Cellvibrio sp. PSBB006: one gene and its partner. The protein of the gene in region 1 interacts with the protein of each later gene in a pairwise test. Links are inferred from orthologs where the notes say so. Each region holds a gene or a part of one and is shown in the gene's direction. Other genes may lie near its edges. The genes, in order: CBR65_RS15995 and CBR65_RS06355.

Region 1 (14,968 bases):
TTATTATGCGCAATACCGCTGCTGCGTGAACGATTAAATGCGCACAAAAATGCCGGAAGATTGCAGGGAATTTTCCGGCATTTTTTATCGCCACTACCTCTGCATCACCAGATTATTGAACAGCACATCTTTGATGGCTGCCTGATGACCTGTTTCCTCTTCCAACAGGCGATTAATCTCCGTCAATGAATCCTGTCGCATGGCTTCTTTGCCTTCGACACTCGCCATGGCTTCGTCGGTCTGACGACTGAATAACAACACCAACGCGTTGCGGATAAGCGGCATATGGTGGTTGACCGCTTCAATCGCTTCAGGATCATCCACCCGCAATGAAATATCCGCTTTGAGATATTTGATCTTGCCCACGCCACCGTAATTCACCACGAAGGCCGGTTTGAGCTCAATGTAGGGGCCGCTGGCTCCCCCGCCACCGCCACTGGCAACAGAGATACATGGACTCAACAGGCAACCCATCAAAACCAACCATAAACTTTGTCTGCCCCAGTAACCCATAGCAATATTCATAACCACTCCCTAAACAGTGATGACCAGACTATCTGTATTGAACCCTTGGTTAAACGGCCGGTCAACCACTGGCTTTTTGGCGCCTCGCTACACACGGCAAATCGCATGTGTTGTGCGATTGATGCACGCCGGGCATTTGGCTGGCGTACCCGGAGACTTTTTGCGTACTATTGCTTCTATAACCTTAACGAAGGATTCACCATGTTGCCCAGTATTCGCCAGACAAATTTAATTATCTTCCTCGGTTGCGTTGGTTTGATGTTGATCGCTGCCTATATGGAGCATGTCATGGGGCTGGAACCCTGCCCCTTATGTATTACCCAGCGCGCCTTCGTGATTCTTGTGGGGCTCATCGCCCTTATCGCCTTCCTGCATAATCCCGATCGCGTCGGCCGACGGGTCTACAGTATTTTGGGTATCCTCGCGGCAATCACCGGCGGCGCGTTCTCCAGTCGTCAGCTGTGGCTGCAAAGCCTGCCGGAAGATCAGGTGCCGGCCTGTGGCCCCGGCTTATCCTATATGTTCGATGTGTATCCTTTTCTTCAGGCACTGGAAGTTTTACTGCAAGGCGACGGCAATTGCGCGAAGGTGGACTGGTCATTGTTTGGTATCAGCATCGCCGGCTGGACACTGGTAGCGTTCATCGGCCTGGTATTGATCAACCTGTTTCAGACCTGGCGGAAAGGCTGATTAGGCTTGCTGTCGACGGCGGGATAGCCTATCTTGACTCGCCTGATTTAAAAAATGGTTATTCAAGGAAATATCGCATGCTAGACAATTGTAAAAACGCCAAAGAGCTCTGGGGTGGCGTCAGCGTAATCATTGATCGCTGGCTGCAAGAGCGACAAGACATGCTCGTGCAATACTGTGCACTGAGCGGCCTTGAAGCCACCACTGAAAACGAAGCCCTGCGCGGAGCGAAGTTGCGTACCCTGTGCCAAATTCTGGTGGATTATGTCTCGGCAGGCCACTTTGAAATTTACGATCAACTCATGAAAGAAGGTCGGCAATTCGAGGATACCGAAGCATTAAAAGAAGCCGGCACTCTCTTCTCTGTAGTCGATAAAACCACTGAACAAATTCTCGATTTCAACGATAAATATCTGGAAACCGATGATCTCTCGTCACTCGATCCGGACCTCTCCGAATTGGGAGAAACCCTGGAGGTGCGCTTCAGCGCCGAAGACCGCATGATTGCGGTACTGCACACGTCTCACAAAGATCTGGTCAGCTAGCCAAGTATTTTTATACCAGAGGCCGATCGATAGAATCGGCGCCCATAAAAAAACCCGCCTTTCACAGCGGGTTTTTTTTATTAGCTGAGTAGCGCTCTTACTCCGCTTCAGCCGCTTTCACTTCCAGCAGCTCCACTTCAAACACCAGGACAGAGTTTGGCGGAATCGGACCGTTGGCACCTGGGCCGTATGCCAGGTCAGATGGGATAACCAATTCCCACTTGGAACCTTGTGGCATCAATTGCAGACCTTCAGTCCAACCTGGAATCACACTGTTCAGATCAAAAGTGGCGGGTTCGTTGCGTGAATAGGAACTGTCGAATTCAGTACCATCCAGCAATTTGCCACTGTAGTGCACAGTCACGGTATCGGTTGCTTTTGGTTTAACACCGGAACCTTCGGTGATCACGCGATATTGCAAACCGCTTTCAGTAGTGGTCACACCTTCTTTAGCTTTGTTTTCCTCAAGGAATGCCTTACCTTTCTCAGCATTCTCGTCGGCGAGTTTTTTCTGCTCTTCTTCACGCTTGGCCATGGCTTGTTCCTGGAAGGTCTGCATGACAGTCTGCATCTCTTCTTCGGTCAGACGGGAATCAACACCGTCACGCACATCGTTAAGCGCTAACATGAAACTGTCCGGATCAACCACCAGACCATTTTGCTTGAAGTTATTTGCCAGATTGCGGGCAATGGTGTAGTTCACTTTCTGTTCGAGCGTGGTCAACTCAACAGCTTTGGGTTCCTCAGCCTGTTTTTCACAACCCACCACAAGAACAACAGAAGACACCAAGCCCACAAGTAGTTTTTTGTTAATCATATGACACCTTAAATTTATTGATGTATTTGCTTCCTAATCCATCCAGCCAGGACATAAGGGCCGGTCGACCGATTAAATCCAACCCGGCAAATCCACTACTTCAGGGGCCAGAGAAGCCGCCAATGGTATACCAACTGGGAGAGATTGTGAGCCTTTTTTGCGGTTTTTTTGCTGAATTCTGCGGGTTTTGTGCGGAATCTGCGATGCAATCGGCGGGCAAGTTGCTGGTCCCTATGCTTGCCTTCAGGCGAACCGGCGTTCCCTCTGACTGTTATTTTTGCGCTTGGTTCGAATCGCCGATAAATCGACGTTGAGCAGAGATTCATATTTGGATTTGCTTTTATTTTCCCGAAGGATGAGCACCAAGCGGTTCGACTCTGCGCACACGTACAAAAAATCAGCACTTTTGTTCGTTAGCAGACATACACTTTTTTAAAAACCACGATTACAATGAGGCCGGTTCAGAAGCTTATCTTGATGTAAAAGATAGTTGCCGTTTCAGCCGTATATTCGTCATAAGTTTGCGTTTGGATTTGTACACGAGATTGCATCATTCACTGTTACCACCACTAAACCGATAGGACACCGTCATGGCCGCCAAAAAGACAACCTCAGTCTCGATCGCTGACATTGAAAAGCAGATTGCCAAAGTAAGTGCCGAGCTCGAAAAAGCGCGGGCACAAAAACTCAACGCAGCAGAAAAAGCACTTGCTGCCGCACAAAAATCCGCAGCAGCATCAGCCAAAAAGCTGGCCGACCTGCGCGGCAAAGCGGCAACGACCGCAGCGGCCAAAGCCCGTTTGCAAAAACTGAAAGCTGATGCAGCGGAGCAAAACAAAACATTGGTTGCTGCCCATGAGGTTGTCACAGCACTGCGCGCAGAGAAAAAAAATGCAGCCGAGATGAGCAAAGCCGTTGCCAAAGCGACCAAGCCGAGCAAAGCCAAGCCGGCCAAAGCCGCAAAGAAAACGACAAAGACCAGCGCGCCGAAACCCGCTAAAGCCGCCAAAAAGGCATCCACTCAAAAAACTGAATCACCAGCTGCAGTAAGCAGTCCATCATCGGCAGCCGCCCCGGCCAAAGCCAAGGCTAAGCCAAAAGCAAAACCCGCAAAGAAAACCGCCGCAAAACCGGCCGTAAAAAAAGCGGCACCGGCAGCCGCCGAGAAACCGGCCAGTGAAACCAAAGCAGCTACCCAGCCAGCTAACGAAAAGCCGGTAGAAAAGAAATCCCCTGAAAAGAAAGCAGCGGCAAAACCCGCTAAAAAAGCGGAGCCAAAAGCTGAGAAAAAGCCAGTACCACCAGCACCCAAAGCGGCAGAGCCGGCACCAGTGAATACTGTTGTGACCGACACCCATGAAAAGCCGATTCCCAGCCATACCACCATCGGCATGATTGAGCCACGCGATAACCCACTCCCGAAAGCGACTCAGGTACCGGATGCACCGACATCACCTACGCCGGCAACCGGTAGCTTGTTTGAAAGCGACGATAAGTTTTAATTGAAGCAACGCGAGTTTCGGTACCCGTTTTCTGGTGGCCAAGGCACTTCGTGATCCGTTTGTCATTAGGCTATTTGTTACGAAAACGCATGCATACTTCCCTGTAGCTCCCTCAATTCTTCCCTGAATTGAGGGTTTCGAAACAAATAGCCTAACGCCAAACTCGCATCGTGCGAGTACTAATATTCACTTCCGATTTCTCTTCCCACCAAATAAGCCAGCATCTCTTCGATCAAATTCTGTGGCACACACAGAGCGTTCAGATAACGCAATGAATTTTCCCCCAACGGCAGTGGCGTCGTATCCACGAGCCAATCGTCAGTCAGCGTTTCCAGCCAATCCAGTTCCACTTTTTCCGCTGCCAGTTCCGCCGATTTGATCGCTTGGCGGCAGGCTTCAACCTGCGGGTCATTCGCAAGGTAATGCTGTTTGATGTCTCGTCGCAGATGCCGCAAAGGCGCGACGACAGATTGATCCCATGAATCGATACGTTGGCAGGCCTGCTCCAGGCGCATAGGGGTCAGACGAATACTGCGCACTTCCAGCCAGCAACACCACAACAGGATATTGACGTTGACCTGAAAGTCATCCTGCAAACGCAAGCAGATGCTTTCTACATCTGGCGCGCTATAAAGCGCGAGGGAAAAGTCCCATAAAGATGGCGCTGGCGGTGTCATATCGGTTGCTCCGGGTTACGCAATAAATTGTCCTGATTTTCATTGACCGACCCACATCGGCTGCGAAGCAGTCTGCTAGAATGCGCGCCATGATTCAATTACAAAACATCTCACTACAACGCGGCAGTAAATTTTTACTGGAATCCGCCGACCTCACCATTTTTCCGGGCCAGAAGATCGGCCTGATCGGTGCCAATGGCAGCGGTAAATCCACTCTCTTCCAGATGTTGCTGGGCAAGATTGCCAGTGACACCGGCAGCTGCGAGGTACCCCGGCAATGGCGTATCGCGCATATGGCGCAAGAGGTGGGGCATACCCAACGGTCCGCACTGGATTATGTGCTCGATGGTGACACCGAGTTGCGCCGCCTTGAACGGGAGATTGCCGCTGCCGGCCAGGATGGCGACCGGCTCGCACATCTATATGGCGAGATGGAGCAGATTTTTGCGTACTCCGCGCCAGCACGCGCGCAACAATTATTGAGTGGTCTGGGCTTCGCGCCGGGTGATGACATTCGCCCGGTAAGCGATTTCTCCGGTGGCTGGCGCATCCGTCTCAATCTTGCCCAGGCATTGATGTGCCCTTCCGATCTGCTGTTGCTCGACGAGCCCACCAACCACCTGGATCTGGACGCGACGCTGTGGCTGGAGCAATGGTTGCAGCGTTATCCCGGTACGCTGATTATCATCTCCCACGACCGGGATTTTCTCGACAATATTATTGATCGCACGGTGTGCATCGAGCGCAACAAACTCGATAACTATGCCGGCAACTATTCCGCCTTTGAACGGCAGCGCGCTGAAAAGCTGGCGCAACAGCAAGTGAGTTTCGAGAAGCAGCAGGAACGCATTGCGCACATTGAAGATTTTATCCGCCGCTTCCGCGCCAAGGCCTCCAAGGCTCGCCAGGCCCAAAGCCGGATCAAAGAACTGGAACGCATGGAGAAGATTGCACCGGCGCACATCGACTCTCCATTTAGTTTTGAATTTACTTGCGCCGATAAGATGTCCACGCCGTTGGTACACATTGCGCGCGGTGAAATCGGTTATGGCGATAAAACCATCCTGCACAACGTTGAACTGAGTATTGTGCCGGAGACTCGCATCGGTTTACTGGGGCCTAACGGTGCAGGAAAATCCAGTTTGATCAAAACCCTCGCTGGCAGTCTGCCACTGCTGGCCGGCGAGCGAACCAACGGCGAACATTTCAAGCTGGGTTATTTTGCCCAACATCAGTTGGAAGCCTTGGATGTGAAGGCTTCGGCAGCGCTGCATATCCAACGGATGTCTCCCCAGGCACGCGAACAGGAAGTGCGCGACTTCCTCGGCAGTTTTGACTTTCATGGTGAGCGCGCCTTTGAGCCCATCACCCATTTTTCCGGCGGCGAAAAGGCGCGTCTCGCACTCGCGATCATTGCCTGGCAAAAACCGAACGTACTACTGCTCGATGAACCGACCAACCATCTCGATCTGGAGATGCGCCAGGCATTGACTATGGCCTTGCAGGAATTTGAAGGCGCCGTCATCGTTGTGTCACACGATCGTCACTTGTTGCGCAATACCGTGGATCAGTTTTTATTGGTGGCGGACGGGCGCGTGAGCGAATTTGATGGTGACCTGGAAGATTATTACCGCTGGCTTGCCCAACAAAAACAATCGGCGCCCAGCGAGGAGAAATCCACTGACAACTCGCCCAAGGTAGACAAAAAAAATCTCCGCCAGCAATCGGCGGCGCAACGACAGCAACTCAAGCCGTTGACCAATAAATTAAAAAACCTCGAAAGTCAGATGGAAAAATTGCAGCGCAGACTTAGCGAGATCGAAGCGCAGCTCAGTGATGTCAGTATCTATGAAGACGTCAACAAAGCGCATTTGCAAGCGTTGCTGGCAGAGCAAACCACGCTGCAGCCACAGCTAATGGAATGCGAAGAAAATTGGTTGTTGGTGAGCGAGGAGATTGAAGCGGCCAGTTAAACTAACCGAAAAGACCTTGCGAAAAAATCTTTGCTGTTAACAAAAATTGGTCAACAATTTCTCATTAATTAAAACGGCATTTGTGCCAGATTCTGTTCACGCATCTCGGTCCACTTATCCGGCGGTAAAGCCGGCGCCATCGCCGGTGCGGGTAGTGGTGAAACCTTCTGGACCAGTAGTTGTTGCATATCCCTTAAGACGGGATCATCCTCGGTTTCACTCGGGCATAAAAAGATATGCTTGCGCCGCATCAATTCACCCAGATACAAACTGCTTGAATAACGGACGATAGGTGCCGACAGCACCAGTCCGGTCAGGATCGGCATCAACCACCAGAAAAAAATCGGCGCGTAGATAAATGTCACTACGCCCCAGGCGATGGCCACCAATGTAGTACGTGACGTGCGCGCAATCGCTTCGCCCCACGGCAACAGCCGGCCTTCTCGCTCCTGCGCATCCCAGTTCACCTTAAAACCCAATATCACTGAAACAACAAAATACGCATGAAACGCCATCATGATCGGCGCAATCAGGATAGCGAATAAGGTTTCGATAAAAGCCCCTTTGATAATTGCCCAGGTGCCACCAAAAGCACGATTGCGATGTGTAATCGCCACTACAATGCCCATGATTTTAGGCAAGAGCAGCAAGGTAATGGTCAAGCTGATCAACGCAATGATCAGGCCAGTCTTGGCAATCGGCCAGTTGGGAAACAATTGATACGCTTCGGTGAAATACACATTGCTGTTGATCGCGCGAATAACCGCATCCGCCGTGCTCAGTGCGAGCATGGCAAGCCAGATTAGTGAGGAGATGTAAGCGACTGCACCCAATAAAAAATGCAAACGGCTGACGGGATGCAGACCGGCGATATCGAGCAAGCCAAGGTGCTGGATATTGCCTTGTACCCAGCGACGATCCCGCTTGGCATAGTCGATAATATTGCAGGGCACTTCTTCATAACTGCCCTCCAGATCCGCCAGCAAGAAGACATCCCAGCCAGCACGACGCAACATCGCCGCCTCCACAAAATCATGACTCAGGATATCGCCACCGAAGGGGGCTTTGCCGGGTAAGCTGGGAAGACCGCAATAATCGATAAACGGGCGTACGCGTATGATCGCGTTGTGTCCCCAGTAGTTCGCGGCGTTGGTTTGCCAAAATGCCAAACCCGTGGCTAGCATGGGACTGTAAAGTACCGCTGCAAATTGAACAAAGCGCCCAAAAAAAGTGGTTTGCCTTACCGGAATCGGCACTGTCTGAATTAAACCGGCGCGCGGATTAGCCTGCATGGCACGCGTCATTTGCAACAGACAATCACCAGTCATAATACTGTCGGCATCGAGCACAATCATGTGTTCATAACTGCTGCCCCACCGTTGACAAAAATCGGCGAGGTTACCGACTTTGCGCGCAATATTTTTTTCGCGGCGACGATAGAAAATCTGCGCCGATAAATCACCCAGCCGCTCATGCAGTTGTTGCCAGGCATCGAGCTCGGCCTGGGCCACCTGGGGATCGGTGGTATCGCTCAATAGATAAAAATCAAAATGGGCCATATCACCGGTTGCTGCAAGGGAGCGCAAGGTCGCTTCAAAACCGGCGATGACCCGTTGCGTGTCTTCGTTATATACCGGCATCACCACTGCCGTGTGCGTGGTAATCGGTTGGTGACGATAGCGATCGAGATCCATTTTTTTTAACGAGAGCGGATCGCGCTGCATCATCTGCAACACAAATCCGCAGAGGCCACTCCAGAAAGAAATGGTGATCCAGCCAAAGGTAATCGAAAACAAAAATAACAGCACCGCTTCCAGCGGCATCAGATTATTGGCGGCGAGGATGTTAAACATGATCGAGACACCGGCCACGGTGGTGCCTAACACCAGAATAAAAAACAGCGGCCGGCGAATCGACTCTCCCGGTAAACGAATACTGTTTTCCGGTTGCAGGCGCGCGTCAACGGGCAACGCGCGCGCGTGCAGTTTATTGAATTGCATCGGGATACCAGACATAACTCCATACCTCAGTCAGGCGTTGGTCACGCAGTTTGATGAACATGCGCATATCCACCAGGTTATTGCCTTCGGGTTCCAGCTTGAAAGATACACGCCAGGTTTTCTGGTCAGGTAAACGCGTCACCATCAAGTCTGTAATCGTGCCGGAATTTTTTTGCAGCTCCGCTTCCAACGGCACATCGGCAGATAGATTTTCCAATTCACCACCACGGAAATCGATCACAAACTGCCGCTTGCTGTGCGGCGGCGGGTTACTTTGACCGGGCACAGCACCCCAACCGATACGGGTGCGCAACACGCGCGCGCCGCCCTGTTCAGCCAGATGTTGATCGAAGGTGCGCAAGCGATAACTGAAGCGCCGAGTCTCGCCCGCTTTAAATGCTTGCTCAGGTACCCAATAAGCCACGATGTTGTCATTCACTTCACTGTCAGTGGGAATCTCCACCAACTCAACTCGGCCCTTACCCCAATCACCCTGCGGCATCACCCACAGGCTAGGGCGCAATTCATAATCGGCTTCCATATCGAGATAGTGATTAAAATCGCGATCCCGTTGCAGTAAACCAAAGCCGCGCGGATTTTCATCAGCAAGGGAGGACACCCGCAACGCCCGTTGATTACTCAGCGGACGCCAGATCCATTCGCCATTGGCCGCGGCAACCAGCAAGCCATCGGAGTCGTGAACTTCCGGACGGAAATCATCGACAAAACGTGTCGTGTTTTCACCGTGATGGAACATGCTGGTCAGCGGTGCTATGCCCAGTTTTTTAATATCACGCCGCGCAAACAAACGTGCTTCCACCCCCATTTCGGTAGGTGCGCCCGGTGTTATTTCAAACCGATAAGCACCGGTCACTGACGGGCTGTCGAGCAAGGCATACAACACCAGTCGGGTTTGATCCGGCTCGGGTTTTACCAGCCAGAATTCGCGAAATACCGGAAACTCTTCACCACTGGACTCCGCCGTATCAATCGCCAGACCGCGTGCCGATAAACCGTAAACCTGGCCCGGCCCAACCAGCCGAAAATACGAGGCACCCTGAAATACCAGGAACTCATCTTTATATTCGTTCGTGTTGAGCGGGTAATGCACACGGAAACCGGCAAAGCCGATATTTTCCGGCGCCTTGCCCGCCAATGCTTCAGCCTGGCCAACGTAATTAAAAAAGTCCTGTTTGAACTTCAACGAAGGGTCGCCCACGCTGCTGGCCATATGCAGCACAACCGGCTCCCGGTATAAAAACCCGGGATGGAATAATTGAATTTCAAACAAGGATTCACCACGCCAGAGCGACGCTTCCGGACGAAAATGAATTGATCGATACTGGTCATAATTCATGTTAGCCAGTTCATCGGGAATATTGGCTTCTATCGGTTTGAAGTCGTCTTGTGCCAGACTTTTTGCGCGCGCTTCAATCGCATTGAATAGCGCGTTGGGCTCGGGGTCGGCGATCACGGGATCAACAACAGGAGAAGCAACTGCCGATGAGGATGAAACACTGGACGCCGGCGTCTGTTGTTGCGCTTGCACCATGACGCCGAAACATAAGAACGTCATAAGCCAGCTTCCGAGCATAAAACGTTTTGGTAGGTTCCCACTACGGGTGATGAGATTACACATCATCCATTCAATCTCCTGCTGGATTTCTGTTGCCGATGAAAACGCTATCGGGAGTTCAAATGACTCTCCTGATAAAAAATGGTTTGCTGCCGTTTTTCTCTGTGCGAGCTAGCGAACACTCTCTCGCTCAACATCCCGGTCTTGATACTTACTTGAAATCACTGCACAAATCACGCCGGGTCAAGCGTCCATCGCCAACTGGTCGACGCACTGATGCCAACTCTCTACGGGAAGAGACTCTGCAATCGAAGAGATGATTGGGAGAAGACGTGGACCGCATCAGCCTGCGCTGCTGCACAGCATCGTATACCGGTGAATTTACAGTAGATGTCACAACCTATGCGCCATCATAAAACTGCACGCCACCAGCGACTGTTGGTTAACGCACCGTGGCGAGCTTCAACCACGATGATAATCTGGTTAGCGGGTGAGCCTGCCCGGCATTAACTGGCACCAAATTGGTGCCTCTTACCGAGAAAAAACACATGAGTCTCTGGCAGCAAATTTCCGGCACCATTGTCGCCGAATTTTCCGACTTAAAAGATGTAACTGAAATCACGCGCATCAGCGTGCGCCTTTTCATGGCCGCACTGCTCGGCGGTATCCTCGGGTTTGAGCGTGAACAGCGCGGCAAGGCCGCAGGCATTCGCACGCACATGCTGGTCGCCATCGGTGCCGCGTTGTTCGTGCTGATCCCGCAAGAGGCAGGAATCTCGGATGCGGAAATGAGCCGCGTTGTGCAGGGCGTGATTTCCGGTATCGGTTTTTTAGGCGCCGGCGCTATCATCAAAGGCAGCGATGAAAAACACCTCAAGGGGCTGACAACTGCCGCCGGCATCTGGCTGACCGCCGCTATCGGCGTAGCGGCCGGGTTGGGACGCGAGTCTTCCGCTATTTTGTGCACGCTCCTGGCATTGGCCGTATTCCTGATCATGCCGCGCATCCTGGCGTTGCTGGAAGGCCCGGCTAACAACCCACCGCATAAAGATGAAAACTAAGCCAAAACTTTATGTGAGAGCCCGCACAGACCTTCCTTTTGCCAAACAGCAGGCTAGCGTATGGCGAACACCGCTCACTGAACGATGCGCAAATCCTTACAAACTACCCGGTGCATCCTGCGCCTAAAAGCGCTATTGTTTTGCGCGTTGCCGTTCGTTTATTTACCCGTTGTTTTATCGTCAGCAAAACAACAATAACCATGGATTCCCGGAAAGAAAAAAGGAAGCGTGTGGCATGAAAATATTGTTTTTAACCTCCAGCCCCGGCTATGGACACACTCGCGCCGCAGAAGCGATTGACCTCGCCCTGCGCAATCGCTACCCGGACATTGAGACCCAATGTCTCGATGTCACCCATTTGCTCGATGAAGATGTCAGCGCGGCCGTTAAAGATGGCTACCTGCGCATGACTGCTGAACACCCGGAGCTTTATCAAAAGCTTTACGACATGGATAAGGATCTCTATCGGCAATTGGCCGGTAAGACGCCGCCGGATAAAGAACTGGTGGATTTCCTGACCGAGCAGCAACACCGCTGGTATCCCGATGTTAACGAGCACTCCCTGTTTTCATTCTCCAATTCTTATAAGAATCTCGATAGCGCGCTGATTAATACCCTGATCAACGGCATCTGCTATCGGCCGCGCTTTCCGGCCGGTCGCCTCGTACTTCAGGGGTTGTTGGGCCTGGTTTACAGCATCCTCGCCTCACGACTCAAAAATTACGTCACCAGCTATGCTCCGGACCTGCTGGTTGCTACGCAGATGTATCCCAACGCCTTGCTGAGCCGCTCTATTCAAAAAGGCGTGGTGACGCAACCGATTATCGGCGTGCCGACTGACTACGGTGCCCACGGTGTCTGGGTACGCGATACCACGCATTTATATTGCGTCGGCCACGAACGCGTGGCGCACGCGTTGGCAGAGCAGGGTGTATCACCCGGGCGCATCCAGGTCACCGGCATCCCATTGATGCCTGCTTTTGAAAATCCCCCTTCACAAACCCGGGCGCGCCAGAACCTCGGCCTGGACGAGCGCCCAACCATCTTGATTACCGGCGGACAATGCGGCATCGGCACCCTTGATGCCGTTCGCCAATTGGTGCTTGACGATAGCCGTCCCTACCGCGTGCTGGTCACCGCCAGCAATTCCCTGGGTGGACAGGGTGAACTGGAATACCTCGCTCGCGCCAACCCGGACCGATTCAGGTTGTATTCATGGACCGATGATATGGTCAGCCTACTGCGCGCCGCCGACGTGGTGGTCGGCAAACCTGGCGGACTTACCGTCAGCGAAACCCTCGCCTGCGGCCGCCCGTTCATTGCCACCTGTTGCCTTGGCGGCCAGGAAGCACACAACGTCCAATTCCTGAAAGAGCACGGCGCTGGCCTGCGGGTGGACGTACCGGATTTACCGGGCGCCTTGCATAAACTATTCGATAACCCGGACGAATTGCGCCACATGAAAAAACGCGCCGAGCAACAGGGACATCGCTACGCCGCCAAAACGATCGTGACGCAAATTGAAAATCTTGAGCGTGAAAAACGTATCGGCCGTTGGCAGCGCCACTCCGCACAGGAATAGACGATGTCAGGGACCTGGTTCAATAGCGTAATGACCTGGTACGACACTTTGTGGCGTCGCCTGCACCGGGTCGAAAAAATTGATGAATTGTTGAGCCTCTCTTATGAAAACTATGAGGGCGAACGCAAAGCGATGAATGACGGCACCTGGCTGGAACCGGGCGACGCTTTGGCGATCCTGCATTTCAATCATGAGTGCTTTAATGCCGGCAATAACCCGCGCGAATACGCGCGCGGCGCCTTGCGCTTTCGGCGGCTGCTGGTGAAATCGCTAAACCATCTGGCCACACGCATGGCCAGCGAAGAAAAATTTAAAGACATTAAAGCGTTACACGGCGTGACCTGGATTGCACCCCACGGTGAAAAAGTGGGTTTTATGATTGAACGCCTGCCCACCACCTGGGGCAACCGTATGCGCCAGTTTTATTTTCGATTGCTATTAAAAGCGTTTTTTCCAACGCTCGCTGCACGTGAAAATGACCGCTTGCAACCTCATGCTTTCTGGTTGACTCGTCATAATTTGCTTAACTATTTTTCCGAGGAGTCTCACACTGATGAATTCCGAAATCGCAAAACGCGTAACAGTGAATCCGGTGGTTTTGAATCCGACCCAACCCCGGCAGTCCGCCTCGCCGACTATTCTTAAAAACCTCAAACATGTGTCCGGCTACCTGCACAGCCCACTGGTATGCCTGACCTTCGACGATGGCCCCGACCCGGTCTACACCCCGGCCATCCTCGACCTGCTCGCCATGCACAAAATCCGCGCGAGCTTTTTCGTTCTGGGCGAAGCCGCCGAACGTTTCCCACGGCTGGTGGAACGCATGTTGAGTGAGGGCCACACCGTCGGCAATCACACCTACAGCCATCGCCATCCGTGGATGATCTCGCCCGGTCGCGCAAGAGATGAAGTCGCCCGCGGCTCCGAAGCGATTCAAAAAATCACCGGCCACGCCCCCCGCTGGTTCCGCCCGCCCCACGGCCGTTTACGCCGCGCCATGCTTAAGCAGGTGCAAGCTGAGAACATGACGACGGTGTTGTGGAGTCATAGCATTATTGACTGGGGTCCGATGGGGACGGAGACGGGTGTTGCGCAGCGGCTGCATGATATTAAGTTCGGGGATATCGTGTTGATGCATGATGGACAGCGGCAACATAATCATCCGCATTTGATTGTGCAGCAGTTGCCGAAGTTGGCGGAGTGGTTGGTGCAGCGGGGGATTACGGCGGTGACGTTGGATCAGGTGGCTTAGGTTTTTTTGTGCGAAGGTTGTGGCGTGCTGAGGATTGGGTAGCGGGGTGCGAGACACGCCGTAACAAACGGACAGGAAAGTCCGTTTGCACAGCGAAGCTGCCCGCAGGGTGAGCTACATGGATGTAGCGAATGAATACATCCCTGTAGGCTCAGCACCTGAGGCGGAGAGAGTGGATAAAGCAAAAGCGCGGCATAAGCCGCGCTTTTTATGTCCATTCCCGCTTAGAAAATAGTTATAACTTCAAGACCTATCTTAAGGGCTACTTCCCCAAATCAAATTACTCAAAGGGACTAGGATTAAGATCACCTATTCGCAGGATAAATCAGTGTGAGTTTTGCATTGAAGGGGTTGTTTCGAAACCCTCAAGTCAGGGACGACTTGAGGGAGCTACAGGGATGATGCATTCGCCACATCCATGTGGCTCACCCTACGGGCAGCTGCGCTGTGCAAATTGGTTTTCCTGCCAATTTGTCATGCGTTTTCGAAACAACCCCTTCAATGCAAAACGGGTCCGAAGTAACCACTCTAAAAAACTTATTCTTCGTCTTCCACCACACTACGATAATCATCCGCATCCAGCGCATTCTCAAGCTCAGACAAATCATCCGGACGCACACGGAAAAACCAACCATCATCATAGGGCGAAGCATTCACCGTCTCCGGTGCATCCTGCAACTGCTCATTCACCTCAACCACCTCACCGGACACCAACGAATAAATATCCGACGCCGCTTTAACTGACTCAACCACACCCGCCTCTTCACC
Region 2 (15,439 bases), 2.3 Mb from region 1 along the record:
CGGACAGTTACATTAAAAATTTCAAATATTTCCGTTGTTTTAAAGTGGTGCGATGTTCAAGTTAATCTGCAACATCATGCAGCATTTTTCGCAGGAGCGTTGACCACACACAATCAAACTCTGGAGAAGGCTCTATGAAAAAATACATGGCTTGCTGCCTTGGTGCTGTTGTTGGATCTTTATCGTTGGTTCCTCATGCAATCGCAAATGAAAGTGTGACGGAGGCATTTCAAAAAAGCACCGTCAAAGTAAATTTTCGTCTGCGTTATGAGGATGTTAGCTGGGATGGCCTGGAGGACTCCGATGCGTTCACTCTGCGCTCGCGTCTTTCTTATCAATCGGGTGCCTACAATGGCTTTGCTTTTGCAGCGGAGTTTGATGATGTGCGCGAGTTGGATGATGTCGATTACCGCACGGCGGCGAATGATCCCTCCAATCCCGGTACGGCTATTATCGCGGACCCTGAAGGAACGGAAGTTAATCAGGCGTTCGTGTCATACGATAATTTCAGTACGCAATTCAAATACGGTCGGCAACGCATTGTTCTGGACAACCAGCGGTTTATCGGCGCAGTAGGCTGGCGTCAGAACGAGCAAACCTATGATGCCTTTTCGATTACCAATAAGGGCTTGTCCGACACCCAGCTGTTTTACGCATATGTTACGAATGTTAATCGAATATTTGGCGAAGATAATCTGATCGGTGATCACGATCAGGAAACTCATTTGTTAAATGTAAACTATGCCGGTTTCAGTGCTGGCAAAATATCGTTGTATGCCTATCTCATCGATAACCTGACTGCACCGGCATTGGCGAGTGATACCTTCGGTGCTCGCTGGATGGGACGCGTCAACCCAACCTTTGGCTACAACCTGGAATACGCAACGCAATCAGAGGGAGGTGATAATCCGGTAACCTATTCAGCTGACTACATGCTGGCTGAGGGTGTGGTTACACTGGGTAAGCTGACCACGACCTTGGGATATGAATTGTTAGGTTCCGATGATGGTGTCGTAGGTTTTGCCACACCACTTGCCACCTTGCACGCTTTCCAGGGGTGGACTGACCGCTTTCTTGATACGCCTGCTAACGGTATTGAGGATATCTATATGACCTTGGCAACCAATCTTGCTGGAATACAGTTCGTTGCTGCTTACCACGAACTGGCGTCGGATGTGAACGGTATAGACTACGGCACAGAGTGGGATGTCAGCGCGAGTAAAAAGTGGGGCCCCGTTGTTTATACTGCAAAATTTGCTGATTATTCTGCAGATGATTTTGGTTCTGACACCACTAAATTATGGCTGATGGCAGATATCAATTTCTAAAATAAATTTTCGCACTACCAATAGAAAAAGGGCTGCAATTGCAGCCCTTTTCTTGCAAACAATAAATCTTATTTGCTGGGATAGTCGCGCTGAACGCTGCCTGTATAAAGTTGGCGCGGGCGACCGATTTTGTAAGCAGCACTGACCATTTCATCCCAGTGAGCATACCAGCCCACGGCACGGCCAGTAGCAAAGATCACCGTAAACATCTCGGTAGGGATGCCGATGGCCTTCATGATGATGCCAGAGTAGAAGTCCACATTTGGATATAATTTTTTCTGAATGAAATATTCATCTTCCAGGGCAATTTTTTCCAAACGCTTGGCTATCGCCAGCAGAGGATCATTTTCCAATCCTAATTCAGCCAGAACTTCATCACAGGTTTGCTTCATGACTTTGGCGCGAGGGTCAAAGTTTTTGTAAACACGGTGACCGAAGCCCATCAGGCGGAACGGATCATTTTTGTCTTTTGCTTTGGCAACGAATTTATCAATGTTGTCCACGCTGCCGATTTCTTCCAACATTTTTAATACGGCTTCGTTAGCGCCGCCATGGGCTGGTCCCCACAATGTGGCAATCCCGGCGGCGATAGCGGCAAACGGGTTGGTGCCGGAAGAGCCAGAGAGGCGTACTGTTGATGTTGATGCATTTTGCTCGTGGTCCGCATGAAGAATAAAAATGCGGTCCATGGCTTTGGCCAACACTTGGCTTACTTTGGATGCCTGTCCTGCTTTGCCGAAGGTCATATTTAAATAATTTTCTGCATAACCAAGTGCGCTGTCCGGCGCGATAAATTCTTCGCCCTGGCTGTGCTTGTAAACCATGGCAGCCAATGTAGGCATTTGGCCGATTAAGCGGTGTGCTGTAACTTTACGGTCTTCTTCCCGAGTGATATCAAGCCCTTCATTATAAACAGCGGCGAGAGCAGCTACTGCACTGCACAGAATTGCCATGGGGTGTGCATCGCGTTTGAAGGTTTTGATGAGGGCAGCTACAGAAGGGTCGACAGCGGATTGGTTTTTGACGGCGTTGGTAAATTCTTGCTTTTGAGTATCGTTTGGGAGTTCGCCGTTTAGTAGCAGGTAACAGGTTTCGAGGTAATCAGAATGGTCAGCTAATTGATCAATGGGGTAACCACGGTGGAGCAGAATACCTTTGTCGCCATCAATGAAAGTAATCTTGGATTCACATGAGGCGGTGGACATAAAGCCCGGATCGAAGGTAAAAAAGCCGTTCTTGGTAATGCTGGTAACGTCGATAACGTCAGGACCGGTAGAGCTGTTATAAATGGGCAACTCAATTGCCGCATCCAAGCCGTCAACCGTTAAGTGTGCTTTCTTGTCAGTCATTACTGACTCCTGTAGTTACTAATAAAGGCTTACGTACATGGCAGGAGGCCAAGACAGGTTGATAAACGGGGCACAACTATAAGGATAGATTTAGCTTTGTCAAATTGTGGGGAGTCCGTTTGCGGTCGGCATTATAGATGACTTACTACGCTGGATGATAGCTTTTGCCGTTATTTACCCTATGGATGCGCCACGGTTCCTGCTTCGCTTTTTTTGTTGGCAGCGCTGTCAATTTTTATAGTCTCTATCAATCATCCTGATAAGAAAATCCTTGCTTATGTTGCTTCTGCACTTTTATAGCGCGCGTTTGTTTGGCGATGTTCTCTTTTGATGCGTAATTGGTAATAAAGCGACAGGAAATCGATAAATTTCTGTGGATTTGATTGCCATTTTGGGTCGGCTTTTTGTTTGTGTTTCTGAAGTTCACTCTCTATAATACGGCGCGACTTGCAGGATGCGGCTGGTGACAACCTTTAACTCTCCTGTTTTTATTGAAATCTGCTATCAGTAACTCGTGGTACAGGGTCGATTTGGACGATAGGTTGAGGTAAAGCGTTGAGCCCAACGCTCATTCTTAAAACCTGCCCGCGATGGGCAAAAAGGTGACTATCAACCGTGAACAAAAAAAGACCTGTCAATCTCGATATATCCACTATCAAACTTCCTATCACCGCTTACGTTTCTATCCTTCATCGCATCTCTGGTGTTTTCCTTTTTGCCGGCATGGCCGTATTACTTTGGCTGTTGGACGCAAGTCTGGCCTCGGAGGAAAGCTTTGCTGCGATGAAAGAGTCTCTGAATGATCCGGTTTACAAGTTCGTACTCTGGGGTGTGCTCTCTGTGCTTGCTTACCACACCGTTGCTGGTGTGCGCCATCTGACAATGGATGGCGGCGTAGGTGAGACCTTAAAAGGTGGTCAATTGGGTGCCAGGCTTGTGGTGCTGTTGGCCATTGTATTGATCGTAATAGCCGGAGTATGGATATGGTAACTGCAGTAACCAGTTTTGGTCGTAGTGGTCTGTATGATTGGTTGATTCAGCGCGTTGGCGCTGTGATATTGACAGCCTATACAATCTTTCTCGTCGTTTATATTGCCATGAATCCTGGCCTGGATTTCGCTCAGTGGAGCGCGCTCTATAATCAGCTATGGATGCGCATCTTCAGCCTGCTCGCTCTTATTTCATTTATTACACATGCCTGGATCGGACTTTGGTCTGTCTTGACGGACTATCTCACCAACCGTTTGTTGGGAGCCAAGGCTACTGTGTTGCGTCTGATTGCGCAGACAGTATTGGGTGTTGCCGCTGTGACCTACCTGGTCTGGGGCGTTGAAATTTTGTGGGGGCTCTAGGCTGATGGCTAACATGCGAACAATTTCATTTGACGGTATTGTGATTGGCGGCGGCGGCGCAGGCATGCGTGCTGCACTGCAATTGGCACAATCCGGTTACAAAACGGCGGTAATTACCAAAGTATTTCCAACCCGCTCGCACACTGTATCTGCTCAAGGCGGGATTACCTGCGCTATCGCGAGTGCTGACCCGAATGATGACTGGCGCTGGCACATGTATGACACCATCAAGGGGTCTGATTACATCGGCGACCAGGATGCTATCGAATATATGTGTTCTGTCGGGCCGGAAGCGGTCTTTGAATTGGAGCACATGGGTTTACCTTTCTCCCGTACTGAAAATGGCCGCATTTATCAGCGTCCCTTTGGCGGTCAATCAAAGGATTTTGGCAAAGGCGGCCAGGCGGCCCGTACCTGTGCGGCAGCAGACCGTACCGGTCACGCGCTTCTGCACACCCTTTATCAGGGAAACCTTAAGAATAAAACGGTCTTTTTGAACGAATGGTTCGCCGTTGACCTGGTGAAGAATCAGGACGGCGCCGTTGTCGGTGTGATTGCTATTAACATCGAAGATGGCGAAACAGTCTACGTTAAAGCCAAGGCAACCGTCCTGGCGACTGGCGGTGCCGGCCGTATTTATTCCTCTACCACCAACGCTCACATCAACACGGGCGATGGTATTGGTATGGTGTTGCGTGCCGGTTTCCCGGTGCAGGATATCGAGATGTGGCAGTTCCACCCGACTGGTATTGCCGGCGCGGGTGTTCTGGTTACGGAAGGGTGTCGCGGTGAAGGTGGCTACCTGATCAATAAAGATGGCGAACGCTTTATGGAGCGTTATGCCCCCAATGCCAAAGACCTTGCCGGTCGTGATGTTGTGGCTCGCTCCATGGTTCAGGAAATCCTGGAAGGACGTGGTTGCGGCCCGAACGGTGATCACGTGCTGCTTAAGCTCGATCACCTGGGTGAAGAAGTGCTTGAGAGCAAGCTACCCGGTATCTGTGAATTGTCACGTACCTTTGCGCACGTTGACCCGGTTTATGCTCCCATTCCGGTTGTACCCACGTGCCATTATATGATGGGCGGTGTACCAACCAATGTGAATGGCCAGGCGTTGACTGTTGATGCAAATGGTAAAGATGCTGTCATCGATGGCCTCTACGCTTGCGGAGAAGTGGCGTGTGTATCCGTGCATGGTGCCAATCGCCTCGGCGGAAACTCGCTGCTGGATCTGGTGGTATTTGGTCGTGCGGCAGGTTTGTATATCGAAAAAGCATTGCGTGAAGGTATTGAGCAACGTGATGCCACCCAGGCCGATATCGAAGCTTCCATGGCTCGCCTGAACAAAATTAACACCTCAACCAGCGGCGAAAGCGCTGCTGTGCTGCGCAAGGAATTGCAAACCATCATGCAGAATTACTTCGGTGTATTCCGTAAAGGTGAATACATGCAGAAGGGTATTCAGCAGTTGGCAGAGCTGCGTCCGCGTGTTGAAAATGTATGCATCACCGATAAGAGCAGCGCGTTCAATACTGCCCGTATCGAAGCACTTGAGTTGCAAAATCTGTTGGAAGTGGCCGAAGCGACCGCCATTGCGGCGGAAGAGCGCAAGGAGTCTCGCGGTGCTCACGCCCGAGAAGATTTCCAGGATCGCGATGACCAGAACTGGTTATGCCATTCCATTTATTTCCCGGCTGACAAACGTGTCGCCAAGCGTGCGGTGAATTTTGCACCGCGCACTATGGAAGCGTTTGAACCTAAAGTTCGTACTTATTAATCGGGGAGACAGATAAATGTTGAAAGTTGAAGTCTACCGCTACAATCCTGACGCCGATAAAGAGCCGTACATGAAAACCTATGAGATCGATACTCAGGGTAAAGATCTTATGGTGCTGGATGTGCTGGAATTATTAAAAGCCCAGGATGAAAGCCTGGCTTACCGTCGCTCATGCCGCGAAGGTGTTTGTGGTTCTGATGGCATGAACATCAACGGCAAGAATGGTTTGGCTTGTATCAAGCCTATATCCGAATGTGTCAAGAACAACAAATTGGTGCTGCGCCCGCTGCCAGGTTTACCGGTAATCCGTGACCTCGTAGTCGATATGACCCAATTCTACGACCAGTACAAGAAAATTGAACCTTATTTGCAGAACGACACGCCAGCGCCAGCGATCGAACGGTTACAATCTCCGGAAGATCGTGAGAAGCTGGATGGCTTGTATGAGTGTATACTCTGTGCCTGTTGTTCAACCAGTTGCCCATCTTTTTGGTGGAATCCGGACAAGTTCATCGGACCTGCCGGTTTGTTGCAGGCGTATCGTTTCCTGGCGGATAGCCGCGACCTCGCCACTGAAAAACGTTTGTCTAATCTGGACGATCCCTTCAGCGTATTCCGCTGCCACGGTATCCAGAACTGTGTGGCGGTTTGTCCCAAAGGGTTGAACCCGACACGGGCCATTGGCCATATCCGCAACATGCTGTTACAGAGCGCTACCTAAGGTGGCGCTTTTGTGTATTTGCAGGCGGTAAATCTTTGATGCCTTGCGCTTGATAGCCCAGAACATCAGCGCAAGGTATTAACACTGTTCGCTGTAATTATGAACACAGCGGCTTAAAAGCGGCGCCTTCGACCACAAGTTGAGGGCGTTATTGTAGCTAACAGCTAGTTGATAGCAGGGGTAGTGGGCAGAGCCCAGGTCAGCGTCCTTCGCAGGTTATGCTGGCGGTCCCCATGATTAAGGTGGGTGGAATGCAAGACAGCATCATGGAGCAATTTTGGAGCACGTCGCACATCTCCGGTGGGAACGCTGCTTACGTCGAAGAGCTCTACGACAAGTATTTACACGACGCGAATGCCGTTCCCGAAGAATGGCGCAACTACTTCGAACAATTGCCGCGCGTCAACGGCGTTGTAACCCAGGATACCCCGCACTCGGTGATTCGTGCTCAGTTTGAGCAGCTAGGCAAGAGCCGCGTGCGTACCGTGACTGCTCCTGCAGCGGCGGGCTCAGTCAGCATTGAGCACGAGCGCAAGCAGGTAAAGGTTCTGCAACTTATCAGCTCCTATCGTTTCCGTGGGCATCAAAAAGCCCAGCTCGATCCACTAGGTTTGATGGAGCGTGAGCAGGTACCGGACCTTGACCTTGGTTTTCATGGCCTGACCAATGCTGACCTCGATACGGTTTTTCAGACCGGTAACCTGTATATCGGTAAAGAAGAAGCCCCTCTGCGTGACATCATCGCTGCGTTGGAAAAAACCTACTGTGGTCATGTCGGCCCGGAAATCATGCACATCACCAATCTGGCGGAAAAGCAATGGTTGCAGCAGCGTCTGGAGAGTGTGCGTTCCAACCCGGAATTCAGCAAAGAGCAGCGTCTGGCGGTACTGGAGCGTTTGACCGCAGCCGAAGGCCTTGAGCGTCACCTGGACAGTAAATACCCGGGTACCAAACGCTTCGGTCTGGAAGGTGGTGAGAGTTTTATCCCCCTTGTTGATGCCTTGGTGAAACGCGCTGGTACCTACGGTGCGAAAGAAATTGTCCTGGGCATGGCCCACCGCGGTCGCTTGAATACGCTGGTTAACGTGTTCGGTAAAAGCCCGGCGGATTTGTTTGCCGAGTTTGATGGCCGTCGTCTGGTTGATACGTCCGGGGATGTGAAATATCACCAGGGCTTCTCGTCCAACGTGATGACGCCGGGTGGCGAATTGCACATGGCAATGGCATTTAACCCGTCGCATCTGGAAATTGTATCTCCGGTGGTAGAAGGTTCTGTGCGTGCACGCCAGGATCGCCGCAAAGATAAAGTGGGTGGCAAGGTTGTGCCTATCGTCGTCCATGGTGATGCAGCATTTGCTGGCCAGGGTGTAGTGATGGAAACCTTCCAGATGTCACAGACCCGTGCGTATGGCACCGGCGGAACACTGCACCTCGTGATCAACAATCAGGTCGGTTTCACCACCAGCAAACGTGAAGATGCCCGTTCCACCGAGTACTGCACCGATGTGGCCAAGATGATTGAATGCCCCATCCTCCACGTGAACGGTGATGATCCTGATGCGGTCCTGTTTGTGGCGCAATTGGCCATGGATTACCGCTACGAGTTTAAGAAAGATGTGGTTATCGATCTGGTATGTTACCGCCGTCGTGGTCACAACGAGACTGATGAACCGTCAGCGACTCAACCCTTGATGTACAAGGTGATTCGCAGCCATAAAACTACGCGTACCTTGTACGCCGATAAGTTGATCAGTGCTGGTCTGCTGGATCAGGCAACGGCTGACGAGATGACCAACAACTATCGTGCAGCACTGGATCGCGGTGAGCACGTAGCCAGTGGTCTGGTGAGTGAGCCGGATCGTTCACTCTTTGTCGACTGGTCCGCCTACATCGGTCATGATTGGACCGCACCCAGCGATACCGGTGTTGAGCTAAAAGCCTTACAAGCGATTGCCAATAAAATGTGTGAGGTGCCCGATGGCATCGTCATGCAAAAGCAAGTTGAAAAAATCTACGAAGACCGCCGCAAGATGGCGGGTGGTGCTCTGCCGCTTAACTGGGGTATGGCGGAGACATTGGCCTATGCCACTCTGGTGGAGCAAGGTTACTTTGTTCGTATGACCGGTCAGGATGTGGGACGCGGTACCTTCTCTCATCGACATGCGGTAGTTCATAGCCAAAAAGACGGCTCCAGCTACGTACCTCTGTCGCATATGAAAGAGGGACAGCCGGATTTCGAACTCTATGATTCTTATCTGTCAGAAGAAGCTGTATTAGCATTTGAATATGGTTATGCCACCACGGCGCCTGGCGGATTAGTTATTTGGGAAGCGCAATTTGGCGATTTTGCTAACGGTGCGCAAGTCGTGATTGACCAATTTATTACCAGTGGCGAACACAAGTGGGGCCGTCTGTGCGGCCTGACAATGTTGTTGCCGCACGGATATGAAGGTCAGGGGCCAGAGCACTCTTCTGCACGCCTTGAGCGTTTCATGCAGTTGTGTGCCGAACACAATATTCAGGTCTGTGTGCCTACAACGCCGGCGCAAGTTTTCCACATGCTGCGTCGTCAGGCTGTTCGTCCGATGCGCCGTCCCTTGGTGGTAATGAGCCCCAAGTCGCTGCTGCGTCACAAGTTGGCAACCTCCACGTTGGAAGAGCTGGCCAATGGTCAATTCCAGAACGTAATTGCCGATGACAGTGTCGATCCGGCTAAAGTGAAGCGCGCCATCCTGTGTAGTGGCAAGGTTTACTACAATCTCTTGGAAGAACGTATTGCCCGTAATCAGGATAACGTTGCGCTGATTCGTCTTGAACAACTTTATCCATTCCCCGAACAAGAGCTGCGTGCCGCACTGGCGCCTTATGCCAATTTGCAGGATATCCGTTGGTGTCAGGAAGAGCCGATGAATCAGGGCGCCTGGTACAGCAGCCAGCATCACATGCGTCGTGTGGTGCACGATCACAATCCAGATCTGTATCTGGATTACATTGGTCGCGATGCATCGGCAGCACCAGCGGGCGGCTATATGTCTGCTCACCTTGAAGAACAAACACGTTTCATCAACGAAGCACTGAATGTCTAGTATTCAGTATGAGATGTTTACCGAATCACAGCGAGAGATAAAGGAAGAGCAATGAGTATTGAAATTAAAGCCCCGACTTTCCCTGAATCCGTGCAGGATGGGACTATTGCGACCTGGCACAAGAAGCCGGGTGAAGCCGTATCACGCGATGAGCTGATCGTTGATATCGAAACCGATAAAGTCGTGTTGGAAGTTGTGGCGCCGGCTGATGGCAGCCTCAGTGAAATCATAAAAGGTGAGGGCGACACAGTTCTTAGCAATGAAGTGATTGCCAAGTTTGTGGAAGGCGCTGCGGCCGCCCCGGCTGAAAATAAAGAAGCCAAAGCGGAAGCACCGGCTGCGGAAGCCAAGCCGGCCGCCGGCGGTGACAAGTTGGTCAATCCTGCGGCACGCAAGATGGCAAGCGAAAATAACATCAATGCCGCTGAAGTATCCGGCACGGGCAAAGATGGACGTGTTACCAAAGAAGACGTCGCCAATCATTTGAAGTCCGCTCCGGCGAGTGCGCCGGCTGCAAAAACTTCCTCGACCGCAGCTGCGCCAGTACCGGCGATGGATGCTGTGGGTGATCGCGTTGAAAAACGTGTGCCGATGACTCGCCTGCGTAAGCGTATTGCTGAGCGTCTGTTGGAAGCATCCAGCACCACGGCCATGTTAACCACCTTCAATGAGGTGAACATGGGTCCGATCATGGAGCTGCGCGCCAAATACAAAGATCAATTTGAAAAAGCCCATAACGGCACCCGTCTGGGTTTTATGAGTTTCTTTGTGAAAGCGGCTGCGGAAGCACTGCGCCGTTTCCCGGCGGTCAATGCGTCAATTGATAACAACGACATCGTTTATCACGGTTATCAGGACATCGGTGTGGCTGTTTCTACCGACAAAGGTCTGGTGGTTCCCGTATTGCGCAACGCAGAAAATATGAGCCTGGCAACGATTGAAAATACCATTCGTGATTTTGGTCTGCGTGCCCGCGACGGCAAATTGGGCATTGAAGAAATGTCTGGCGGTACTTTCACCATCACCAACGGCGGTGTGTTTGGTTCGCTGCTGTCTACTCCCATTCTGAATCTGCCGCAGTCTGCCATTCTCGGAATGCACAAGATTCAGGAGCGCCCGATGGCCGTTAACGGCGAAGTAAAAATTCTGCCGATGATGTACCTGGCGCTGTCCTACGATCACCGTCTGCTGGACGGTAAAGAAGCGGTGCAATTCCTGGTAGCGATCAAAGATCTGCTTGAAGATCCGGCGCGCATTCTGTTGGAAATCTAGGTTATCCATTTCGGTTAACTGATGCCCCGTCTTACTTGGGTTGCCCGATAATTCGGGCAACCACATCGACCAAATTTGGGAACGAAAGCTATGTCTGAAAAATATGATGTGATCGTAATTGGTTCCGGTCCTGCCGGCTATGTGGCAGCAATTCGTGCTGCACAATTGGGATTAAAAACCGCGTGCATTGAGAAGTGGCGCAACGAAGAAGGTAAAGGCGTGAACGGCGGTACGTGTTTGAACGTCGGTTGTATTCCTTCCAAAGCGCTGCTCGATAGTTCATACAAGTATCATGAAGCCAAAGACGACTTTAAAGTTCACGGCATTACCTCTAAAGGTATTGAAATCGATGTGCCATCGATGATCGCGCGTAAAGCGCAGATCGTTAAGCAATTGACCGGTGGTATTGCTGCACTGTTCAAAGCGAATGGTGTGACCGGTTTATACGGCACAGGTAAATTGCTGGCTGGGCGTAAAGTCGAGTTCACTGACAACGAAGGTAAGGCGTCTGTCCTTGAAGCAGAAAATGTGATTCTGGCGTCCGGCTCCAGTCCCATCAATATTCCTGTTGCTCCGGTCGATAACAAAATCATTGTCAACTCTACCGGTGCCCTGGAGTTTGATGCCGTACCAAAACGTCTGGGTGTGATTGGTGCGGGTGTGATTGGTCTTGAGTTGGGCAGCGTGTGGAATCGTTTAGGTTCACAGGTTGTCGTGCTGGAAGCGCTCGATAGCTTCCTCGCCATCATGGACCAGCAAATTGCCAAAGAGACGCAAAAAATTCTCACCAAACAAGGCCTGGATATTCGCACCAGTTGCCGCGTAACCGGCTCGGAAGTGAAGGGCAATGAAGTTGTTGTTACCTACACCGACAAAGACGGTAAAGAGCAAAAAGAAACCTTTGATAAATTGATTGTGTGTGTAGGCCGTCGTCCTTATACCGAAGGTTTGTTGGCTGCTGACAGCGGCGTAAATCTCGATGAGCGCGGCTTCATCTATGTTAACGACTTGTGCTCCACCAACGCGCCCGGTGTATGGGCTGTCGGTGATGTGGTGCGTGGGCCGATGTTGGCGCACAAAGGTTCGGAAGAAGGTGTGATGGTTGCTGAACGCATTGCCGGCCAAAAAACCGTGATGAACTACGACATCATCCCTAATGTTATCTACACCCATCCGGAAGTGGCCGCTGTTGGTAAAACTGAAGAGCAGGTTAAAGCAGCGGGTGAGCCATACAACGTGGGCACTTTCCCCTTTGCTGCCAGTGGTCGCGCCATGGCCGCCAACGAAACCCAGGGCCTGGTGAAGATCATTGCCCATGCTGAAACTGATCGCATCCTCGGTTGCCATATCGTTGGCCCAAGCGCTGCCGACCTGGTTCAGCAAGTCGCTATTGCTATGGAGTTCGGTTCCAGTGCAGAAGACATTGGCATGATGGTATTTGGTCACCCAACCTTGTCTGAAGCCATTCACGAAGCAGCTCTGGCTGTGCATGGTCACGCCATTCACATTGCCAACAAGAAGAAGCGCTGATAATCGACCCGCAACATATTGTTGCAGTTCGGTTTCGATGAAGATGAAGAAGACCGCAGAGTCTTACGCTTGAGTTAATAACTCACCCCAGGGGGCGGCGCTGTTCACAAGACTGCGTCGTCATCGATAACTTCCGTTGGCTTGTTATGAATACTCATCAAGCTCAACCATTCGTCAAAATGGAATAACACCATGAATTTGCACGAGTATCAGGGTAAACAACTTTTTGCCCAATATGGTTTGCCTGTATCCAAAGGCATCGCCGCAGCGACTGTTGCTGAAGCGGTAGAAGCCGCCGACAAGATCGGTGGTGATATGTTTGTTGTTAAGGCTCAGGTTCACGCCGGTGGTCGCGGTAAAGCGGGCGGTGTAAAGCTCGTTAAAAGCAAAGATGAAATCAAAGCCTTTGCCGAAAAGTGGTTAGGCAAAAACCTGGTGACTTACCAAACTGATGAGAAAGGCCAACCGGTTAGCCGCATTCTGGTGGAAACCTGCACTGACATCGCTAAAGAGTTGTATCTGGGCGCTGTGGTTGATCGTTCAAGCCGTCGTATCGTGTTCATGGCTTCCACCGAAGGTGGTGTAGAGATCGAGAAAGTTGCACACGAAACCCCGGAAAAAATTCTCAAAGCGACTATTGATCCTTTAGTGGGTGCGCAACCGTTCCAGGGGCGCGAGCTGGCGTTCAAGTTGGGTCTGGAAGGCAAACAAGTCAGTCAGTTCGTTAATATTTTCCTCGGTTTGGCCAAACTGTTTAAAGAAAAAGATCTGGCACTGCTGGAAGTTAACCCACTGGTTATTACACCAGAAGGTAACTTGCACTGCCTGGATGCCAAATTGGTCATCGATGGTAATGCTCTGTACCGTCATCCCGAATTAAAAGAAATGCAAGATCCTTCACAGGAAGATGCGCGTGAAGCGCACGCTGCTTCCTGGGAACTTAACTACGTAGCGCTCGACGGCAACATCGGCTGCATGGTTAACGGCGCCGGTCTGGCAATGGGTACCATGGATATCGTTAAGTTGCACGGCGGTCAACCCGCTAACTTCCTTGACGTGGGCGGTGGTGCAACAAAAGAACGTGTGGTTGAAGCATTCAAAATTATTTTGTCAGACGACAATGTTAAAGCCGTATTCATCAATATCTTTGGTGGTATTGTGCGTTGCGACATGATCGCTGAAGGCGTTATCGGCGCTGTGAAAGAAGTTGGCGTAAAAGTACCGGTTGTTGTTCGCTTGCAAGGCAATAACGCTGAACTGGGTGCAAAAGTGCTGACTGACAGCGGCTTGAATATCATTGCTGACACCGACCTGACTGGCGCTGCCCAGAAAGTGGTTGCTGCAGCGGCTAACGCATAAGGGGCCCAGGGGGAAAATCATGAGCGTTTTAATTAACAAAGACACCAAAGTTATTTGTCAGGGTTTTACCGGTTCTCAGGGCACTTTCCACTCTGAACAAGCGATCGCCTATGGCACCAAGATGGTCGGCGGTGTAACGCCGGGTAAAGGCGGCCAAACTCACCTCGGTCTGCCAGTATTCAACACCGTTAAAGAAGCCGTAGAAGCCACTGGCGCTGAAGCGTCGGTTATTTATGTTCCGGCACCTTTCTGTAAGGATTCAATCCTTGAAGCAGCCAACGGCGGCATCAAACTGATTGTGTGTATTACTGAAGGTATCCCGACCCTGGATATGCTCGATGCAAAAGTAAGATGCGACGAGTTGGGTGTGCGTCTGATTGGACCAAACTGTCCTGGTGTGATCACTCCGGGTGAGTGCAAGATCGGTATTATGCCGGGTCACATTCACAAGCCAGGTAAAGTCGGTATTGTTTCTCGCTCCGGTACGCTGACGTACGAAGCCGTTAAACAAACCACTGACTACGGTTTTGGTCAGTCCACGTGTGTAGGTATTGGTGGTGATCCGATTCCGGGTTCCAACTTCATCGACATCCTGAAATTGTTCCAGGCAGACCCACAAACCGAAGCCATCGTCATGATCGGTGAAATCGGTGGTTCTGCGGAAGAAGAAGCGGCGGCATTTATCAAAGCGAATGTAACCAAGCCAGTTGTCTCTTATATCGCTGGTGTCACTGCGCCTGCCGGTAAGCGTATGGGACACGCCGGTGCAATTATCTCCGGTGGTAAAGGTACAGCTGCTGAGAAGTTTGCTGCGCTGGAAGATGCTGGTGTGAAGACTGTGAAAAGTCTGGCCGATATCGGCAAAGCCCTGAAAGAAGTTACCGGTTGGTAATTTTCGGATGGTAGAAAAAAGGCGACTTCGGTCGCCTTTTTTTATGGGGAAATAATAGTGTATATCCGCGCATTCCGGCCTACACGCCTGAAAAACGCGATAAAAAATGTTAAGAGTCGATGCGGATCTGACATGAGCAGCTATCATCAAAAGATAACAATATTGTTTTATCGGTGAGAGTCATCGGTCTATCTACAATAACGACAGAGACTGACATGTTTGTGATCAAGCACCGCCTCAATATATCCAATTATTTATTTCGCGCATTATGCTCACTCTGCATATGCATCCTACCTGTGGTTTTTCCTGCTGCGACGACCTCTGCTGAACTCTCAGAAGAGCCATCACTTGATGAAGTGAAAGACACTATGAAGCGTGCGACACGCTTTATGGTGGAAAAGGTCAGCCACCGCGGAGGATATGTATGGTTCTATTTGCCGGATTTCTCACGCCGCTGGGGAGAGCTGGAAGCGCGTGAGACCATGATCTGGATTCAGCCGCCTGGAACGGCAACCATGGGCCATGTTTTTTTAGATGCTTATCATGCAACCGGCGATGAGTATTATTACGCAGCAGCAGAGCAGGTGGCCGGTGCAATCATCTGGGCTCAGCATCCGGCCGGGGGCTGGAATTACGTCGCCGATTTTGGCGGTGAAGCATCACTGCGCGATTGGTATAAGACGATCGGAAAAAATGCATGGCGTCTGGAGGAGTTCCATCATTATTACGGCAATGCTACCTTTGATGACGGTGGAACGGCGGAAGCGGCCAAA

The links.
Region 2: the proteins of CBR65_RS15995 (region 1) and CBR65_RS06355 interact in binary tests that used the Escherichia coli proteins (3 or more experiments, as listed by UniProt). The link is inferred for Cellvibrio sp. PSBB006 from one-to-one orthologs.

What each region holds. Positions count from the first base shown.
Region 1 is NZ_CP021382.1:3,825,825-3,840,792, reverse strand. Bases 4,406-7,287 are described here. They hold CBR65_RS15995 (ATP-binding cassette domain-containing protein), read left to right. Parts: upstream 4,406-4,845; coding sequence 4,846-6,729; downstream 6,730-7,287. Other genes in these bases: mdoH (glucans biosynthesis glucosyltransferase MdoH), read right to left, coding at 6,798-7,287; CBR65_RS16000 (TIGR02444 family protein), read right to left, coding at 4,406-4,756. Outside these bases: gshA (glutamate--cysteine ligase), read left to right, coding at 1-37; CBR65_RS16025 (flagellar basal body-associated FliL family protein), read right to left, coding at 94-525; CBR65_RS16020 (disulfide bond formation protein B), read left to right, coding at 727-1,215; rsd (sigma D regulator), read left to right, coding at 1,293-1,760; CBR65_RS16010 (FKBP-type peptidyl-prolyl cis-trans isomerase), read right to left, coding at 1,858-2,577; CBR65_RS16005 (hypothetical protein), read left to right, coding at 3,168-4,079; more of CBR65_RS16000, read right to left, coding at 4,259-4,405; more of mdoH, read right to left, coding at 7,288-8,744; CBR65_RS15985 (glucan biosynthesis protein), read right to left, coding at 8,716-10,305; CBR65_RS15980 (MgtC/SapB family protein), read left to right, coding at 10,854-11,366; CBR65_RS15975 (glycosyltransferase), read left to right, coding at 11,602-12,948; CBR65_RS15970 (hypothetical protein), read left to right, coding at 12,952-13,593; CBR65_RS15965 (polysaccharide deacetylase family protein), read left to right, coding at 13,502-14,200; glycine cleavage system protein GcvH, read right to left, coding at 14,738-14,968. UniProt on the Escherichia coli protein: Genetic data indicate it may be involved in ribosome assembly or function.
Region 2 is NZ_CP021382.1:1,523,825-1,539,263, reverse strand. Bases 6,461-9,813 are described here. They hold CBR65_RS06355 (2-oxoglutarate dehydrogenase E1 component), read left to right. Parts: upstream 6,461-6,778; coding sequence 6,779-9,613; downstream 9,614-9,813. Other genes in these bases: odhB (2-oxoglutarate dehydrogenase complex dihydrolipoyllysine-residue succinyltransferase), read left to right, coding at 9,665-9,813; CBR65_RS06360 (succinate dehydrogenase iron-sulfur subunit), read left to right, coding at 6,461-6,527. Also shown: CBR65_RS06390 (alginate export family protein), read left to right, coding at 135-1,328; CBR65_RS06385 (citrate synthase), read right to left, coding at 1,397-2,677; sdhC (succinate dehydrogenase, cytochrome b556 subunit), read left to right, coding at 3,293-3,667; sdhD (succinate dehydrogenase, hydrophobic membrane anchor protein), read left to right, coding at 3,661-4,029; sdhA (succinate dehydrogenase flavoprotein subunit), read left to right, coding at 4,034-5,806; more of CBR65_RS06360, read left to right, coding at 5,823-6,460; more of odhB, read left to right, coding at 9,814-10,885; lpdA (dihydrolipoyl dehydrogenase), read left to right, coding at 10,976-12,415; sucC (ADP-forming succinate--CoA ligase subunit beta), read left to right, coding at 12,608-13,774; sucD (succinate--CoA ligase subunit alpha), read left to right, coding at 13,794-14,666; CBR65_RS06330 (pectate lyase), read left to right, coding at 14,963-15,439. UniProt on the Escherichia coli protein: E1 component of the 2-oxoglutarate dehydrogenase (OGDH) complex which catalyzes the decarboxylation of 2-oxoglutarate, the first step in the conversion of 2-oxoglutarate to succinyl-CoA and CO(2).